3 regions of the Mesorhizobium sp. M1338 genome follow, and region 2 is predicted to be linked to each of the others. Evidence: riboswitches for the same ligand, from Rfam matches in the RefSeq annotation. Region 2 holds a riboswitch; each other region holds the start of a gene.
What was found. A riboswitch is a leader RNA that binds a small molecule or an ion and turns the genes downstream of it on or off. The one in region 2 is predicted to bind thiamine pyrophosphate.
Positions count from the first base shown of each region.

Region 1 (3,242 bases), on a different contig from region 2:
TAGCCGGCGCGGCCATAAAGCGCCAGCACGCCGAGTGCCGCGACGATGGCCGGCAGCGCCAACGGTATGGCGAACAGTTGCAGGATGAAGGCGCGGCCGAAGAAGCGTGGATGCCGCGACATCGCCCGCGCGACAAACAGCGCCGGCCCGACGGAGAGGAGCGTCGACAATGCCGCTTGCCAGAGCGTGAAGCGCACGACGCGCAGCAGATAGGGATCGAAGGCTGCCCAGGCGCCCGAAAGATCGTGGCCGCCTTCGAAAAGCAGGCCGGCAAACGCGCCGCCGATGAGCAGCGCGATTGCGGCGAGCGCGAGGATGCCGGCGCTGATGCGGGGGTCAGACGCGCGTTGCACGCTGGACCACCTGACTTGAGGTTCTTAGCGAAGGCCGCGTTCCTTCGCGCCCCCCTCTGTCCTGCCGGACATCTCCCCCACAAGGGGGGAGATTGGCAGTTTCCGCGCCTCGCTCATTCCAGCAACGTTGGCGATTGGCGAAATCGCCGACGACAGCCAATCTCCCCCCGTGTGGGGGAGATGTCCGGCAGGACAGAGGGGGGCGCCGTAGGACACTCATCTTTCGATCATAGGACCAAATTACTTGCTCATCACCGCCAGCCACTCATCCACCCAGGCCTTGCGGTTGGCGGCGACCTCTTCGGGGCTGAACAGCAAGGTCTTGGTCGGCTTGACCAGCTTGTCGAAGGCCGGGTTGAGCGGCTTGTCGGTCTTCCCTGCCGGGAACATCCAGTTGGTCTCGGGGATGGCATCCTGGAACTTCGGTCCGGTCATGAAGGCCATGAACTTTTCGGCCAGCGGGTTCTTGGCCCCTGTCGTGGTGATGCCCGCCACCTCGATCTGCAGGTACTCGCCCTCCTCGAAGGAGGCCGCCTGGTAGCGCTCGGTGTTTTCCGCCACCATGTGGTAGGCCGGCGACGTCGTGTAGGACAGCACCATCGGCGCCTCGCCCTTGGTGAACAGGCCGTAGGCCTCGCTCCAGCCCGGCGTCACGGTCAGCACTTTCGCCTTCAGCTTGGCCCAGGCCTCCGGCGCCTTGTCGCCATAGACAGACTTGACCCACAACAGCAGGCCGAGGCCCGGCGTCGAGGTGCGCGGATCCTGGATGACGATCTTGTCGTCGGCGCTGCCTTCTACCAGTTCTTTCAGGCTCTTCGGCGGGCTCTTCAGCTTCTCCGTGTCGTAGACGACAGCGAAGTAGCCGTAGTCAAAGGGGACAAAAGTGTCGTCGCTCCAGCCGCCCGGCACAGTGGCATCCGCCACCGCGCCATGCGGCGCGAACAGGCCGGTGGCCTTGGCATCGGCGGTAAGGTTTGTGTCGAGGCCAAGCACGATATCGGCCTTCGTCGATGCGCCTTCCAGCTTGACGCGGTTGAGCAGCGCGACGCCATCGGCAACCGAGACGAACTCCACATCGCAGCCGCATTCGGCCTCGAATTCCTTCTTCACCACGGGACCCGGACCCCAGTCGGCGGTGAAACTCTCATATGTGTAGACGGTGAGTTTGTCTTTGGCCAAGGCCGGCCCGGACAAGACCACGGTCATGGCTGAGACAAGAGCGTATAAAAGCGTGCGCATCGGCGCCTCCTTCGTTCGAATTGAAGGAATTGAGGCGTCGGACTGTCCGAAACGTCTAATCCCTCCGCCGGTACAAACCGGATCAGGTTCAGCGGGTTGGCGAGACTGCCTCTCAGCCGGTCCGCGAAGATCGCGTTCGGCACCCCGTTAGAGCGTTTCGACACATAGGCCCGGCCGATCCCTCACGCAAGTGGGAGTTTGCCGCCTTCCGTTTCCGGTGCCAGGCTGGTAAGGGCCACACGATATGAGCACATTCACCATCCTGCTTGGCGGCGACCTCATCCGCACGCCACGGCTCGACCGCCAGGTCGAAGGCTCCCGCGTGATTGCCGCCGACGCCGGCATCGGCCATGCGCGGCTGCTCGGCCTAGTCCCGGAACTGTGGGTGGGGGATTTCGATTCCGTGCCGGCCAACCTGCCGGAAAATCTCGCCACTGTCCCCCGCCGGACCTTCTCGGCGGAAAAGGACCAAACCGATGGCGAACTGGCCATCGCAGCCGCACTGGAGCTCGGCGCGACCAGCCTGGTGCTCGCCGGCGCCTTCGGCGGCAAGCGCGCCGACCACGCTTTCCTGCATCTTGCGCTTGCCCTGCGCCTTGCCGAGGCCGGAACGGAGGTGCTGCTGACCAGCGGCGCCCAGGAGGGCGTTCCCCTGCTCCACGGCAGGGCCGGTTTCGACTATGCCGACGGCACGCTGTTTTCGGTGCTCGGCTTTTCCGAACTCGCCGGCCTGACCGTCAATGGCGCCAAATGGCCACTGAATCACGTCAAGGTGGCGTTCGGTTCGTCGCTGACCATTTCCAATGAGGTCAAGGGCCGCCTCGAAATCGCGCTCGGCCACGGCCGCGCGATGCTGCTCGCTCATCCTTTTCCCTTACCTGAAAGCTGACATGGCCCCGCCCCTTCTCAACCTCGACGGGATAAAACTGACCTTCGGTGGCACGCCGCTACTCGATGGCGCCGCCTTGACCGCTTCTGCCGGCGACAAGATCGCGCTGGTCGGCCGCAACGGGTCGGGCAAGTCGACGCTGCTGAAGATCGCCGCCGGCCTGATCGAGCCGCAGGACGGCGAGGTGTTCCGCCAGCCTTCGGCGACCGTCCGCTATTTGCCGCAGATGCCCGACATGGAGGGTTTTGCCAGTGTCCGCGCCTATGTCGAGGCCGGACTCGGACCCGCCGACGACCCGTACCGCGCCAGCTATCTGATGGAGCATCTCGGCCTCTCGGGTGAGGAGCGGCCGAACGACCTGTCCGGCGGCGAGGCAAGGCGCGCGGCCCTTGCCCGCGTCATGGCGCCCGAACCCGACATCCTGCTGCTCGACGAGCCGACCAATCATCTCGACCTCTCGGTGATCGAATGGCTGGAAGAGGAGCTCGTCCGCACCTCATCGGCACTGATCGTCATCTCGCACGACCGCCGCTTTCTCGAGCGTGTATCGCGCGCCACCGTCTGGCTCGATCGCGGCCAGACGCGCAGGCTGGACAAGGGTTTTGGCCATTTCGAGGAATGGCGCGACCTGGTGCTGGAAGAGGAAGAACGCGAGCAGCACAAGCTTGGCCGCCAGATCGTGCGCGAGGAGCACTGGCTGCGCTACGGCGTGACGGCGCGGCGCAAGCGCAACATGCGCCGGCTGGGCGAGTTGCAAACCA
Region 1 covers NZ_JAMYLL010000003.1:140,361-143,602, forward strand. Annotated here, with positions in the region: gene thiP (thiamine/thiamine pyrophosphate ABC transporter permease) at 1-353, opposite strand, end outside; gene thiB (thiamine ABC transporter substrate binding subunit) at 594-1,592, opposite strand; TPP riboswitch at 1,635-1,749, opposite strand; gene NKH19_RS04530 (thiamine diphosphokinase) at 1,837-2,481, shown strand; gene NKH19_RS04535 (ABC-F family ATP-binding cassette domain-containing protein) at 2,483-3,242, shown strand, end outside.
Region 1: linked by a shared signal. The riboswitch ahead of thiB (thiamine ABC transporter substrate binding subunit) and the one ahead of thiC (phosphomethylpyrimidine synthase ThiC) in region 2 are both predicted to bind thiamine pyrophosphate.

Region 2 (3,242 bases):
GGTCTGGTCGTGGAAGGACCGCGCGGTTTCGGGATCGAGCGACAGATTGAACTGGTCCTCCCAGCGGAACTCGAATCGCGCGCGGGAAAGGGCATCATCCCTGACTTTCGCCGCCGGATGACCTTTTGCCAGGTCGGCGGCATGGGCCGCGATCTTGTAGGTGATCACGCCGATCTTGACGTCGTTGCGATCGGGAAGACCGAGATGCTCCTTCGGCGTGACGTAACAGAGCATGGCGGTGCCGAACCAGCCGATCATGGCGGCCCCAATGCCTGAGGTGATGTGGTCGTAGCCCGGCGCGATGTCGGTTGTCAGCGGTCCAAGCGTATAGAAGGGCGCTTCGCCGCAGACAGCGAGCTGCTTGTCCATGTTCGCCTTGATCTTGTGCATCGGCACGTGGCCGGGCCCCTCGATCATCACCTGGCAATCCTTGGCCCAGGCTATCTGCGTCAGTTCGCCGAGCGTTTCCAACTCGGCGAATTGCGCCGCGTCGTTGGCATCGGCGATGGAGCCCGGACGAAGGCCGTCGCCGAGCGAGAAGGACACGTCGTAGGCGCGACAGATGTCGCAGATCTCCGCAAAATGCTCGTAGAGGAAGCTTTCCCGATGGTGGTGAAGGCACCATTTGGCCATAATCGACCCGCCGCGCGAGACGATACCCGTGACCCGGTCAACGGTCAGCGGGATATAATGCAGCCGCACGCCGGCGTGGATGGTGAAATAGTCGACGCCTTGCTCGGCCTGTTCGATCAGCGTGTCGCGGTATACCTCCCAGGTCAGATCCTCGGCAATGCCGCCAACCTTCTCGAGCGCCTGGTAGAGTGGCACCGTGCCGATCGGCACCGGTGCGTTGCGCACGATCCAGTCCCGGATGTTGTGAATGTTGCGGCCGGTCGACAGGTCCATCACCGTATCGGCGCCCCAGCGAATCGCCCAGACCATCTTTTCGACCTCCTCGGCCATCGAGGAGGTGACAGCGGAGTTACCGATATTGGCGTTGATCTTCACCAGGAAATTGCGGCCGATGATCATCGGCTCGCTCTCCGGGTGGTTGATGTTGGCGGGAATGATCGCGCGTCCGCGCGCCACCTCGTCGCGCACGAATTCCGGCGTGACGAAATCGGGAAGCGCCGCGCCGAAGGCTTCGCCGTCGCGCGGCAGCTTGCTGCGCATGGTCTCGCGGCCGAGGTTCTCGCGTATGGCGACGAACTCCATCTCAGGCGTAATGATGCCGGCGCGCGCGTAGGCAAGCTGGGTCACCGCCTTGCCGGCCTTGGCCCTGAGCGGCCGGTTGCGAACGGGAAATTCCGGTGTCAGGCGCTCGCCCGCCGCGAATCCGTTGTCCTCCGGCCGGACATGACGGCCGTCATAGGCTTCGACATCGCCGCGTGCCGTAATCCATTCATGGCGAAGCCGGGCGAGGCCTTTTTCGATGCTGGTTTTGACAGTCGGGTCCGTATAAGGGCCGGACGGATCATAGACGGTGACGGGCGGTTCGCCTGCCGTCGGATGGACGGAGATTTCGCGCATCGGCACCTTGATGTGCGGATGGAGGACGCCAGACTTGTGGATTTTCCGTGAGGCAGGCAGCGGCCCTGTCGACACGGCGGGGGTGAGGGCATTCATCTTGAGGCTCCTTTGCTCATGCATTGGAGACCCAGTTCTGTGCCGGAAGGATGAAAAGACGCTTCTGTGGACCTGCCGAAATAGGACCTCGGGCGTGAACTCCCGCAGAGCGCTTGCACCGTCCCTACGCCAGTATGAACTGGATCAGGTTCAACGGGTCACTGCGCCGCGAAAGCCAGCAGTATCTCAGCCCCTTGCCGGGACTCCCCTGGTGAATGGGTCGAAATTGAGCGGGCCGACGCTATTTTGTCAAGCGCTTTTGGCCCGCGGCTTTGATCGGTCGCCAATCAAGTCGTGCGGGAAGGCTGATGAATGTGTCGGGGAAGATTTGGCGGTAGGCGTCGGTGCTCATGGTTTGCCCTCGTGCCGAGCGCCTGGGCCGAGGAGTTCGCGCAGGAACTCCTGCATCCAGATCGGAACAGCGGAGAGACCAGCGCGCAGATCCTCGCGGATCACCTCGCCGTGCTTGGGGTCGGCAAGCGGGCGGCGCAACGTCGTCTGGATCCGCAGCTCTCTTGACCGTCGGAGCGGGCCGAACGCTACGGAAGATGCGAGCTTTTTCATTCGACCAGATCCCGTAGGTAGTGCCGGCAAAGGGGAATCCGATTTGCTGAGCGACCTGCAGTTCGGAAAGAAGGTTTGGTCAAGCAATGGGATAGAACTCCATCCAATTCGTGGAGCAGGGAACTTGCTTCTTCCCGTCAAATGCCGGATGAAAGATGACAACTGAGGGATTGATTCGGAGCTTGTGAATGCGCGGGGTGCAAGCAGCTTTGGCCGCACTGATCCTGACCGGTCCCATCACTTCCGCTCTCGCCGACAACAGTTCTCCCTTCATCTATTTTGCTACCGAAGATCCTTTCGCTGTCGGTCAACCGGCGAAGAACGACGTCTATTTTTTTGGCGGCGTTTTTGCGGCCGGATCATTTGGGAACACGATCAACGTCTTCGGCGCCGACTATACGAACAACTACATAATCGGAGCTGCTTACGGCCGCGACTTCGCCGATATTGGCGCTGGTTTCGTTCTTGGCGGTGTGACCGGGGCCGCCGTAAGGTTTGGCGAGGATGACGATACGTCAGGGGAAGTTTGGGCCGGGGTTAGGGTTCGTCACCAGGGCCTTGTCATCGGCGATCTGGCGATTGCGCCAGCACTGACGGCCGGTTTGAGTGCCGTTACGGGAACCACCGAAATCGAACGCGAGCGCGAGGTCTATTACGACGGCGACGCGTCTTTCCTTGGTTTCATCGGCGCCGAGCTTTCTTTCAGGTTAAGGCAAGCTCCCAACGTCGAGCTTGTCTATCAACTCCACCACAGATCCGGCGCCGGTGGTACGTTTGGAAATATGGGAGAGGGTTCCAACGCGAATACTGTTGGGCTTCGTTATCGTTTCTAGCTGACGCCTTAACGCTCCGACATTTTGAACGGAGCAGCTTCACAGCCTTCGACCCACGGGGAGGAAGCTCCAACTCTCTGTGGCTCATGGCGCGTTTGCTGACCCTGGCGACTGGTCCCGTGGAAGAAATCGAAACCGCTTTCGCGAGCTGCGTCAACGCAATGACCTTCGTCTGGATCATCTCCAACTCACGCTGAGCATTTGTCTCGCAGAAGGGGC
Region 2 covers NZ_JAMYLL010000041.1:48,737-51,978, reverse strand. Annotated here, with positions in the region: partial or broken gene thiC (phosphomethylpyrimidine synthase ThiC) at 1-1,626, opposite strand, end outside; TPP riboswitch at 1,730-1,846, opposite strand; gene NKH19_RS26055 (hypothetical protein) at 1,975-2,190, opposite strand; gene NKH19_RS26050 (hypothetical protein) at 2,379-3,023, shown strand.

Region 3 (3,242 bases), on a different contig from region 2:
TTGCCACTGTCGTCGCGCATGGCAGTTTTGCTCGCGCCGCGGAAGATCTCCGGATTTCCGCATCGACGCTCAGCCAGACGATCCGCCAGCTCGAAGCGCGGCTTGGCTTGCGCCTGCTCAACCGCACAACCCGTAGCCTCTCGCTGACCGAAGCCGGCGCGCGCCTACACGCGCGCTTCGCGCCGGCCATGGCCGAGATGGAGGCGGCGGTCGGCGATGCCATAGCCTTGCGTGGCATGCCAGCCGGCATCTTGCGCGTCCATATGCCCAGTGTTGCCGCCACCACCTATCTCGAGCCGGTGCTCGGCCGTTTTCACCAGGCTTGGCCCGACATCGTGCTCGATGTGACGATCGACGATGCCGCCATTGATAGTGTCGAGGCCGGCTATGATGTCAGCGCCAGACTTGGTGAATTTCTTGAAGCCGACATGGTCGCCGTAGCGCTCGGCGGCACCCAGCGCCAACTCGCCGTGGCCTCGCCGGAGTACGTCGCCCGTCACGGATCGCCGTCGGCACCCGCGGATTTGCACCAACACCGCTGCATCAACTGGTGCCGGCCGGGCAGTGCCGGCCCCTACAGATGGGAATTCGCCAGGGATGGCCAATGGTTTTCGGTCGCGGTCAACGGTCCGCTGATCGTCTCTAGCCGCGACATGGCGATTGCCGCCGCGGTGCAGGGCGTCGGCATCGCATTCTGGGCGGAAGAGCTGGTACGTCCGCTGATCGATGCCGGCAAACTGGTGTCGCTGATGGATGAGTGGTGTGCGACCTTTTCCGGCTGGTTCCTCTGCTATCAGAAGCAGCGCCATACGCCGCCGGCCGTGCGCGCCTTCGTCGATTTTCTGCGGCATGCACATGCCGGACGCCAAACGCTGCCGGGTGGCTGACGGCGCGCCGCGCCGCTTGAACAGGTCGATAATGCCAGCTTGGCCTTGTTTAGGAGTGCCCGGTTCCGCTGACGCCCAAAGAAGCCGCGGAGCATGCGCTCGCGGCTTCTTCGGTGGCCAGCAATGGCCTACTTACCGCAATGGTTGTCATTGACCGTCGGCGCAGAGGTGCCCGGCGACGTGTGGGTAGCGTCAGGCTGCGCGCCCTGCGGGCCGGCCGGGCAATTTCGATCTGCGTTCGAATTCATTTCGCCGGGCATGCCGGTCGTGCTGTTGGTTATGCCGGGGTCGACAGTACCAGGGCTGACCGTATTCGGCGAAGCCGGGGTGTTCGGCTCCACAGTCACCGACTTCCCGCTGCCGCTGCCATCGCCATTTGCGTTGTTGCTACCGGCGCTTTGCGCCATGGCTGACATGGCCAGACCGACGGTAAGAGCCGAAGCTGCGATGATTTTCATGAACATGGTTTGTCTCCATTTCTGTGAACTCGTCGCTTGTTTCTACGAAGGTGATCGCATTGCGACTGTGGGGACAACAGGTCGCGGCAGCGAAGGTTCCCGACAAAATTCCGCTCCAGCAGCATCGGCAGCTTCGACCCAAGAACCAGGCCTGGCGCAATGCTTTTTTGGCGCAACGCGCTGAAAAAATGGCTTTCACTTCAGTTTGATTGGTGCATTAACCCGCGCATCCACGGGGGTGCTCCGTACGGTCGGGGCTGAGACGGGGCGGCAAGCCCGCAGACCCTAAAAGCTGATCTGGGTAATACCAGCGGAGCGAGGCGGGCGATGTTTTCAGGCGCACAGATTTCCCTATATCCCATGGTCGACGATTTCGTCGGCGTCATCCTTGGCGCGCTGGGCGCGCTGTGCGCGACCTCTTCGTGGTGGCGGCGCGCAGCGGCAAACTCGCGTGCTGTCGGCTGCCATTTCGCGCGGCTGTCCGGGCGAGCCGGATGATCCGATCTGCCGCTCCGATGCGCTTGGCGGACCTGTCGGGCCACTCGGCCCGCGCAGGGATGCGGCATCGCGGCGGTGCGCGGCGCCGGCGGCAGCGCAGTTCTCGCTCTACGTGATGGGCACCGACGACCATATGGACGAGATCTACGGCTGCATCGATTTTCTCAAGCAGTCGGGCGTCTATGAGCGCTCCAGCATTTCTGCGCGAAATTGCGCGGAGGCGACGCGGCGCGGCTATCAGTTCGCTGTTGATCATCCCGAGGAGGCGGGCAGCCCTATTGGTCGCCGCCAACAAGGATACGCTTAATCCGGCACTGATCGAGGCTTCACTGAAGATGCTGGTCGACGGCCATTATCTGCGCAGCCAAAGCGGCGCCATCGGGACGATGGAACCGGCCAAGATGGACGCGATCGGCGGCTATCTCTTCGCGTCGAACTTCGAGGAAATGGCTGGCCAATCAAAGAAGCTCACGAAGTGCGGCAGCTCTACGTCAGACACACAGATCAGCAGATCCGACTAATTCCGGACGATCTCATAGAGCAGAGTGGTTTTGATGTGTCGTCCGGATTCACCCTGCAGCGACAGGGCGGCTGCGTAGAGTTTTGCCACGGCCGGGCAGAGACCTTCGAAGTCCCGGCTGACATTGGCAATGGCAGTCATCTCGGCGGGAGTGCCGCCAGCATTGATGAAAGCGTCGGCCAGCAGCGACCAGTCTCCGTCGCTAGCAGCGGCGGCCGGCAGACCGCCATCCTTCGCTGCACCGAAGGCATGAAACAGGGTGGCGCCGACCTTGTCCATGTCGATCAGGAAATCCTGGTCCGGCGCGCTGAGTGCGCCCGGCCCTTCACGTAGGTAGTTGTTGCAGACGGCGGCGGTTTCCCGCGCCATGACATGGTTGAGCATATCCGATTGTGCACGCAGCGCTTCGGCGGCTTTGCCATCCGGAGCCGAGGACAGCAGGGGTGCGTATCTTCGCCTGAGATCGGCGACAGCCATCCTGCTCGTATTTCGCATCTGATCGACATTTCCAAGTCTGGCCACGGCCGTGATCTTTTCCACGACGGCGTCGTAGTCGTCTGGAAACTCCTGCTTGATTGCCTTGAAGATTTGGCTTCCCTGGCTCTCAATCTGTTCCCTTACCTGAGCTGTGGTCAGCGTTTGTGGATCGGGCGAACCCGCCACCGTCTGGTAGAGATATTTACCGCCGGCAAAGCCGACCACCCAGGGCAACACCTTCACTGCAACGAAGGACAAAGCGGCGACCGCCGCCACGCTCAAAGCCCTCCAACGCGACATCTGGCAGCCCTCCCGAACCTTGTCTCTATTTCGCCCCGAGGCTCAGCGCTTTCTTGCGGTCGGTCTCGGCGCGCTTGTGGTTGCCCTTGGCGTCCCATGCTC
Region 3 covers NZ_JAMYLL010000065.1:3,522-6,763, forward strand. Annotated here, with positions in the region: gene NKH19_RS30195 (LysR family transcriptional regulator) at 1-887, shown strand, start outside; gene NKH19_RS30200 (hypothetical protein) at 1,016-1,351, opposite strand; TPP riboswitch at 1,570-1,682, shown strand; partial or broken gene NKH19_RS30205 (YkoF family thiamine/hydroxymethylpyrimidine-binding protein) at 1,673-2,074, shown strand; gene NKH19_RS30210 (hypothetical protein) at 2,122-2,364, shown strand; gene NKH19_RS30215 (hypothetical protein) at 2,361-3,116, opposite strand; gene NKH19_RS30220 (tetratricopeptide repeat protein) at 3,166-3,242, opposite strand, start outside.
Region 3: linked by a shared signal. The riboswitch ahead of NKH19_RS30205 (YkoF family thiamine/hydroxymethylpyrimidine-binding protein) and the one ahead of thiC (phosphomethylpyrimidine synthase ThiC) in region 2 are both predicted to bind thiamine pyrophosphate.